DNA from 2 places in the Micromonospora sp. NPDC050784 genome. Region 1 is predicted to be linked to the other one. Evidence: riboswitches for the same ligand, from Rfam matches in the RefSeq annotation. Region 1 holds a riboswitch; the other holds the start of a gene.
What was found. Region 1 has a riboswitch for thiamine pyrophosphate ahead of ACIBD9_RS27935 (ECF transporter S component). Riboswitches for the same ligand answer to the same signal wherever they lie in the genome.
Positions count from the first base shown of each region.

Region 2: another riboswitch for thiamine pyrophosphate. It lies ahead of ACIBD9_RS14060 (thiamine phosphate synthase); the one in region 1 lies ahead of ACIBD9_RS27935 (ECF transporter S component).

Region 1 covers NZ_JBITGG010000025.1:91,747-95,886, reverse strand. Annotated here, with positions in the region: gene ACIBD9_RS27940 (alpha/beta fold hydrolase) at 1-533, opposite strand, end outside; TPP riboswitch at 641-745, shown strand; gene ACIBD9_RS27935 (ECF transporter S component) at 820-1,413, shown strand; gene ACIBD9_RS27930 (ABC transporter ATP-binding protein) at 1,532-2,962, shown strand; gene ACIBD9_RS27925 (energy-coupling factor transporter transmembrane component T family protein) at 2,959-3,759, shown strand; gene ACIBD9_RS27920 (hypothetical protein) at 4,046-4,140, opposite strand, start outside.
Region 2 covers NZ_JBITGG010000008.1:224,563-228,702, forward strand. Annotated here, with positions in the region: gene thiO (glycine oxidase ThiO) at 1-1,044, opposite strand, end outside; gene ACIBD9_RS14060 (thiamine phosphate synthase) at 1,041-1,667, opposite strand; TPP riboswitch at 1,662-1,771, opposite strand; gene ACIBD9_RS14065 (ThuA domain-containing protein) at 2,084-4,140, shown strand, end outside.

The DNA of each region.
Region 1 (4,140 bases):
CGGGCCGTGTCGCCCACCCCGCCGAGCAGCTTGCGCAGCGCGGTGGCGTGCCACGCCAGCAGCACCTTCTCCGCCTTCTCCGGCTTGCGGAACAGCGCGATGTACGACGAGCGGGCCTTCTGCTGGGCGTCGGTGCTCAGGGCGTGCGCCATGGCCGCCGGATGCGGCACGGACACCGCCGTCAGCGTGCGGACCCGCTCGGGGTGCCGGGCGGCGACCGCCCAGGCCACGATCGCGCCCCAGTCGTGGCCGACCAGGTGCACGGCATCCAGCCCGAGCGCGTCGAGCACCGCCACCACGTCGGTGACGAGCTCGGGGATCCGGTAGTCGGCCACCACCGTGGGCCGGGCGCCCGGTGAGTAACCGCGCTGGTCCAGCGCGTACGTGCGCAGCCCACCCGTCTGCAGCGTCGGCACCACGTCGTCCCACTCGCCGCTGTGCTGGGGGAAACCGTGCAGCAGCAGGACGGGTGCGCCGTCCGTCGGACCGTCGACGGTCACCTCGAACGTGAAGCCTCGCGCGTCAACCCGCATGATCGGAAGCGTACCCAGCCGGCGGCGGGCCGGCCTCTCCCGCAGGTCAGGCGGATGCCCTGCTGGGCCCGCGCCCCAGGTCGGTGTTAGCGTCAGCGAGACAACTTCATATCCGACAGGGGAGCGCACAGCGCTGAGAGTGCGGGCACGCCCGCAGACCCTCGAACCTGATCTGGGTAATGCCAGCGCAGGGAGTTCGGTCGACCTCCAGCCGCGCCGCAGTCCGGTGCCACCGGACGCGGCGTGCGTCTTCTCCTGGTTCGCACTCACGAACTGGGAGCAACACATGAAATCCACCACCGACACACACCGTTGGCGCACCATCGACATCGTGGTCGCCTCGGTGATCGCGGTCGCCTTCGGCGTCATCTTCTGGGCCTGGGGCCTGGTCTGGAGCGCCACCGAGGGCGCGTTCGCCTTCTTCCCGCCGGCGCAGACGCTGCTCTACGGCGTCTGGCTGATGCCGGCGGTGATCGGTGGGCTGGTCATCCGTAAGCCCGGCGCCGCGCTCTACTGCGAGACGGTGGCCGCGGTCCTGTCCGCGCTGCTGGGCAGCCAGTGGGCCGGCACGGTGATCCCGCAGGGCATCGTGCAGGGCATCGGCGCCGAGCTGGCCTTCGCCGCCTTCCGGTACCGGTCGTTCCGGCTGCCGACCGCGGTGTTCGCCGGCGCGCTGACCGGCCTGAGCGCGGCGCTGTTCGACTTCTTCGTCTGGAACGTCGACTACGCGCTGACCGACTACCGCATCCCGTACGCGCTGCTCACCATCGTCAGCGCCACCGTGATCGCCGGCGTGGGCGGCTGGCTGCTCACGAAGGCCCTGGCCAACACCGGCGTCCTGGACCGCTTCCCGGCAGGCCGAAACCGAGCCCTGATCTGACCCCCTGGACGATGATGTTGATCAAGAGGTTTGCGTCAACAGGAGGCGATCTCCTGACGCAAACCTCTTGATCAACCGGGGATAGGCGCGGGCGCGCGGCCCGGAGGGGGTGGGTTTGGTGGGCGGGGTACTGCTGCGGGGGTTCGGGTGGCGGCACGCTGGACGGCGCGCTTGGGCGGTGCGCGGGGTTGACCTGCGGGTTGAGGCTGGGGAGCGGGTTCTGCTGCTCGGGCCCTCCGGGGCCGGGAAGAGCACCCTGCTCAGCGCGCTGGCCGGGCTGCTTCCCGAGGACTCCGGCGAGCAGGAGGGCACCGTCGAGATCGACGGGCTCGACCCGCGCAAGGGGCGGGAACGGGTCGGCATCGTCTTCCAGGACCCGGAGACCCAACTGGTGATGGCGCGCTGCGGCGACGACGTCGCGTTCGGGCTGGAGAACCGGGGCGTGCCGGCCGACGAGATCTGGCCCAGGGTGGACGAGGCGCTGCACCGGGTCGGCTTCCCGTACTCCCGGGACCGCCACACCGCGGCGCTCTCCGGCGGCGAGCAGCAACGCCTCGCCCTGGCCGGCGCGCTGGCCCTGCGCCCCGCCCTGCTGCTGCTCGACGAGCCGACCGCCAACCTCGACCCGGCCGGGGCCGACCTGGTCCGGCACGCGGTGGCCGGCGCGTTGGACTCCGACACCACGCTGATCCTGGTCGAGCACCGGGTGGCCGAGGCGCTGCCGCTGGTCGACCGGGTGGTCGTCCTGGAACCGGGTGGCGGCGTCCGCGCCGACGGCACACCCGAGGCGGTTTTCGCCGCCCACGGTGCCGCCCTGGCCGCCGAGGGGGTGTGGGTGCCCGGTCACCCCATCGCGCCCCGGGCGGCCACCGCCGGCCCCGGGGAGCTGTTGCTCACCGCCGATCGGCTCGGCCTGCCGCCCCGGCTGGGCTCCACCGACCTGGCGGTACACGCCGGTGAGGCACTCGCCATCCGCGGACCCAACGGCGCCGGCAAGTCCACCCTGGCGTTGCTGCTCGGCGGTCTGCTCCGGCCGGGCAGCGGGCGGGTCACCGCGTCCGCCGAGTTGGCCGGCGCGGACCACCGCACTCCCCCACACCGGTGGCGGGCGCCCGCGCTGGCCCGGCGGATCGGGTCGGTCTTCCAGGATCCGGAGCACCAGTTCGTCACCAGCACGGTCTTCGACGAGTTGGCGCTCGGCCCGCGCCGCACCGGCCAACCCGAGGCGGCCGTCAAGGAGACAGTGGCCGGGCTGCTGGAACGGCTGCGGCTGGCCCGGCTCGCCGCCGCCAACCCGTACACCCTCTCAGGTGGTGAGGCGCGGCGGCTGAGCGTGGCGACCGCCCTGGCCACCGCGCCACGCCTGCTGATCTGCGACGAACCCACCTTCGGCCAGGACCGGCGGACCTGGCGAGAGTTGGTCGACCTCTTCGCCGACCTACGCGACGCCGGGCACGGCGTGGTCACGGTCACCCACGACGCGGACTTCGTGGCCGCGCTGGCCGACCGCACCGTCACCCTGCACCGCGCCCCGGACGACCAGCGATGATCAGCATCGAGCCGGTCGCCGCGCCGGACGCGCCGTTGGCCCGCCGCAACCCGGTGGCGAAGGTCGCCGCCGCACTGGTCTTCTCGTTCACCCTGCTGGCGACCCTGGACCCGGTGGCCCCGGCGATCGCCATCGCCCTCGAACTGGCCGTCCTGCCGCTGTTCGGCATCCGCTACCGCGTGCTGGCCCGCAGGGCCTGGCCACTGCTGCTCAGCGCCGCCGGCATCCTGGTCACCCTGGTGCTGTTCGCGGCCGACCGGTCCGGCCGGGTCCTGCTCGACGCGGGACCGGTGCTGGTGAGCACCGGCGTGCTGCTCACCGCGCTCGGCCTGGTGCTGCGGGTGTTCGCGGTGGCGCTGCCCGGTGTGATCGTCTTCGCGACCACCGACCCCACCGACCTGGCCGACGCGTTGATCCAGAACGCGAAGGCGCCGGCCCGGTTCGCCATCGGGGCGCTGGCCGCGTTCCGGCTGGTGCCGCTGCTCGGCCAGGAGTGGCAGATGATCAGCATGGCTCGCCGCGCACGGGGCGTCGACGCGGGCCGCAACCCGGTGGCGAAGCTGCGGCTCTTCGCCTCCACCGCGTTCGCGCTGCTGGTGGGGGCGATCCGTCGCGGCACCCGACTGGCGGTGGCGATGGACGCGCGTGGCTTCGACGCCGGCACACCCCGCACCGTCGCCCGCCGGCAGCACTTCACCCGCGCCGACGCGTTCCTCATCGCCGGGTCCGTGGTACTGGCCGGAGCCGCCCTCACCACGAGCGTCCTCCTGGGCACCTTCCGCCCCCTGATCAGCTGACCCAGCCCGCCGCGCACGGCGCACCGCGCACCGCCAAGATCCGCACAACATCAGGGATGTAGTGGTCTCCCTGGCGACGGAGGCCACTACTTCCCTGATGTTGCTGTCACCGCCCAGCGCCCAGCGCCCAGTCGCACCCCGTCGATCTTGCGGTTTCTGTCGCCGATTCAACCTGAATGTCGGTGATGCGAGGACAGAAAGTGCAAGATCGACGGGCCGGGGCCGGGGCGGGGCGGGTGGGGGCTGGCTCACGCGGGCCGGGGCGGGACGGGACGGGGTGGCTCGGTCAGCTGCGGCGGAAGGCGTAGCGGCGGGCCTGCCCGGCCTGTTGGCTGCGGCCGCCGGAGCGGTTGCCGCCGCCCTGCGGTGGCCCGGCCGTCG
Region 2 (4,140 bases), on a different contig from region 1:
CAGATCGGCGATCAGGTCGGCGGTGATCGGGGTGAGCACGATGCCGTGCCGGTGGTGCCCGGTGGCGGCCAGGACGTCCGGTCGGTCGGGCAGCGGCCCGAGGATCGGCGCGTTGTCCGGGGTGCCCGGGCGCAGCCCGGCGACCGCCTCCACCAGGTCGTACTCGGCCAGTTCGGGCAGCAGGTCGACCCCGGCGCGCAGCAGCCGTTGCACGGCGCCGGCGGTGACCGTGGTGTCCGAGCGCTCCTCGACCGTCGCGCCGAGCACGACCTCGCCGTCGGCGCGGGGCACCAGATAGACGTGCTCGCCGTCGGCGTACCCCCGGATCACGTGCCGGAAGCCCGGCGCGAAGCCGTCGGGCGCACGGAGCCGGAGGATCTGGCCCTTCACCGGCCGCACGGGCAGGCCGGTGAGCGCCGCGGCCCCGCAGCCGGCGGCGACCACGGTGACCCCGGCGTCCACATCGGACAGGTGCCGGACCGGCTGCGGCACGAGCACCGCGCCGGCCCGCTGCGCGGCCGCGCGCAGCGCCGGCACCAGCAGCCGGGGATCGACCTGGTGGTCGGTGGGCGCGAGCGCGCCGCCGCGCACCCGTGGGGCGAGCGCCGGTTCGCGGTCGCGCAGCTCACTGGGGCGCAGCGGCGTCACGGGCAGGCCCAACCCCTGCTGGTACGCCCACAGCCGGCGCGCCTCGGCCAGGTCGTCGCCGGTGAGCCCGACCATCAGGGTGCCCTCGGTCCGGTAGCCGATCTCGACTCCGGTCGTCTCGGTCAACTCGGCGGCGAACGCCGGCCAGCGGGCCGCGGACGCCAGCAGCAACCCGGTCAGCTCCCGCTCACCGAAGTACGCCTCGGCGACCGGGGAGAGCATGCCGGCGGCCACCGCCGACGCCCCCGAGCCGGGCGCCGGATCGTGCACCACCACTCGCAGCCCGCGCGTGGCGCAACGCCAGGCGATCGCCAGCCCGATCGGCCCCGCCCCCACCACTGCCACGTCCGGCCGGACCCGGTCGCGCGACGGCGGTGACGGGGACCGGCCGGTCAGCACGTCAGGGCCTCGATCAGCTCGGCGGTAGCCCGTGCCGGGTCGGCGGCGGCGGAGACGGCACCGACCACCGCCACCCCGTACGCCCCGGCGGCCCGCAGCGCGGGCACCCGGGCTGCGGTCACTCCGCCGATCGCGATGACCGGGACGTCGACGGCGTCGACGACGGCGCGTACCCCGGCGGGCCCGATGGGGTCCGGCAGGTCGGTCTTGGTGCTGGTGGTGTGGCACGGCCCGACGCCGAGGTAGCTGGCGCCCGCCCCGACGGCCTCGCGGGCGGGGCCCGGTGCGCGGGCGGTGGCGCCCAGCACACCGGTGGGGCCGAGCACCCGGCGGGCGGCGTCGACCGGCAGGTCGTCGGCGCCGACGTGCCCACCGGCGACGCCCGCCGCCAGCGCCACGTGCAACCGGTCGTTGACCAGGCAGGTCGCTCGGTACGGCGCGCAGAGCGCAAGCACCCGCCGGGTCAGGTCGTACGCCTCGCGGTCGGTGGCGGAATCCTCGACCCGGACCTGCACCACCAGATCGGCGTGGGCCACGCTGAGGGCGGCGCGAACCACGGCGAGTGGGTCGCGACCGGGTCGGGTGTCGGTGATGAGATGCAATCGCCCCAGGGACGGCACGGCAACGCTCCTCCCTGCGCCGGCATTACCCGGATCAGGTTCGACGGTCGGGGGCTGTCAGCCCCCCTCTCAGCCCGGTACACCGGGCTCCCGTGGGTTACTTGCGTGTCACCGTACGACAGATCCGCCGGCCTGCCAAGGCGCGGGGTCGACGGCGGCCGGTGGGCCGGACCGCACCAGAACGACCAAGATCCATGGGGCACTTCATACGGTCCTGTTCGGAATGTCGCCCCCCGTTGCAGAACCGTTACCCGTCTGCATCTTGCCCGACATCGAGGCAGCCGAATTAATTTGTTCAGCGATTCGACAAAATGTCGGTGGAGGCACCGTCGCACGGTGTGACCACCGGCTCCATCAGGGACGGCCTTCGGCGAGCCGACTCCCGCGAGCTCTGTCACTACGACACAGGAGGCGGCGTGTCCCGTTCTCGTCGTGCCCGCGTACCCATCACCGCAACCCTGATCTCCCTGGCCATGGCCTCGACCACCCTGTTCGGCGCGCCCGCCCAGGCGGCCGCCCAGGTTCCCCCACGGGATGCGCAAGCCGCAGCCCCGGTCAGCCAGGTGGTGCCGAAGGCGCCAAAGGCCGCGGCCGATCCCTTCTCCGTCCTGATCTTCTCCAAGACCGCCGGCTTCCGGCACGACTCCATCCCCACCGGTATCGCCGCCATCCAACAGCTCGGTGCTGCCAACGGATTCACCGTGGACAACTCCGAGGACGGCGCCGCATTCAACGACGCCAACCTGGCGAAGTACAAGGCGGTGATCTGGCTCTCCACCACCGGTGACGTGCTCAACGCCGACCAGCAGGCGGCGTTCGAGCGCTACGTGAAGGCCGGCGGCGGTTACGTCGGCATCCACGCCGCGTCGGACACCGAGTACAGCTGGGCCTGGTACGGCGACCTGGTCGGCGCGTACTTCGCCAACCACCCGCAGAACCAGCAGGCCACGGTCAAGGTGGAGGACCACGCCCACCCGTCCACGGCCGGGTTGCCGGACCGCTGGTCCCGGTTCGACGAGTGGTACAACTACCAGACCAACCCCCGGCCGGACGTGCACGTGCTGGCCAGCCTGGACGAGAAGAGCTACACCGCCGGTGCCGGCGCGATGGGTGCGGACCACCCGATCGCCTGGTGTCAGGACTACGACGGTGGCCGCTCCTGGTACACCGGAGGCGGGCACACCCGGGAGTCGTACGCGGAGCCCGAGTTCCTCTCCCACCTGCTCGGCGGCATCCGCACCGCGGCCGGTGTCGAGAACGCCGACTGCGGCGCCTCGAAGACCTCGAACTTCGAGAAGGTCTCGCTGGACAGCAACACCAGCAACCCGATGGAGTTGGACATCGCCCCGGACGGGCGGGTCTTCTACATCGAGCGCGACGGTCGCGTGCAGATCGTGAAGCCGGACACCGGCAACACCGTCACCGCTGTCGACCTGGACGTCTTCACCGGTAACGAGGACGGTCTCATCGGCATCCGGCTCGACCCGGACTTCGCCACCAACAAGTGGGTGTACCTGTACTACGCCCCGAACGACGGCGTCACGCGCAACCTGCTGTCCCGGTTCACCGTGAGCGGTGACACCATCGACCCGGCCAGCGAGAAGCAGGTGCTGCGGGTCGACACCCAGCGCAACACCTGCTGCCACGCCGGCGGCAGCATGACCTTCGACGGCGACGGCAACCTCTACCTGGCCACCGGTGACAACACCAACCCGTTCGAGTCCAACTCGTACACGCCGATCGACGAGCGGGCGGGACGCCAGGACTACGACGCGCAGCGCACCTCCGGCAACACGAACGACCTGCGCGGCAAGGTGATCCGGATCCACCCGGAGGACGACGGGACGTACACCGTTCCGGCCGGCAACCTCTTCGCGCCGGGCACCGAGAAGACCCGTCCCGAGATCTACGCGATGGGCTTCCGCAACCCGTTCCGGATCGGCACCGACCCGAAGACCAACACGCTGTACGTCGCGGACTACGGGCCGGACGCGAACGCGGACAACCCGACCCGCGGCCCGCGCGGCCTGGTCGAGTGGAACATCGTGACCCCCGGTAACTACGGGTGGCCGTACTGCACGGGCACGAACGAGGCGTACAACGACTACACGTTCCCGTCCGGCCCGAGCGGCGCGAAGTTCGACTGCGCCGCGCCGGTGAACAACTCGCCCAACAACACCGGCCTGACCAACCTCCCGCCGGTGGTCCCGGCGACCGTCGACTACGGGTACGCCGGTGACGCGCGTTACCCGGAGATCGGTGGCGGCGGCGCTCCGATGGGCGGTCCGGTCTACCGGTACGACGCCGACCTCAACTCAAACCGCAAGTGGCCGGCGTACTACGACGGCAAGGCTCTGCTCGGCGAGTGGAACCAGAACAAGATGTACACCATGCAGGTGACCCCCGACGGCAAGTCGTTGGTGGACATCAACCAGCTGCTCACCGGCATGAGCATGGTCCGGCCGATGGACTT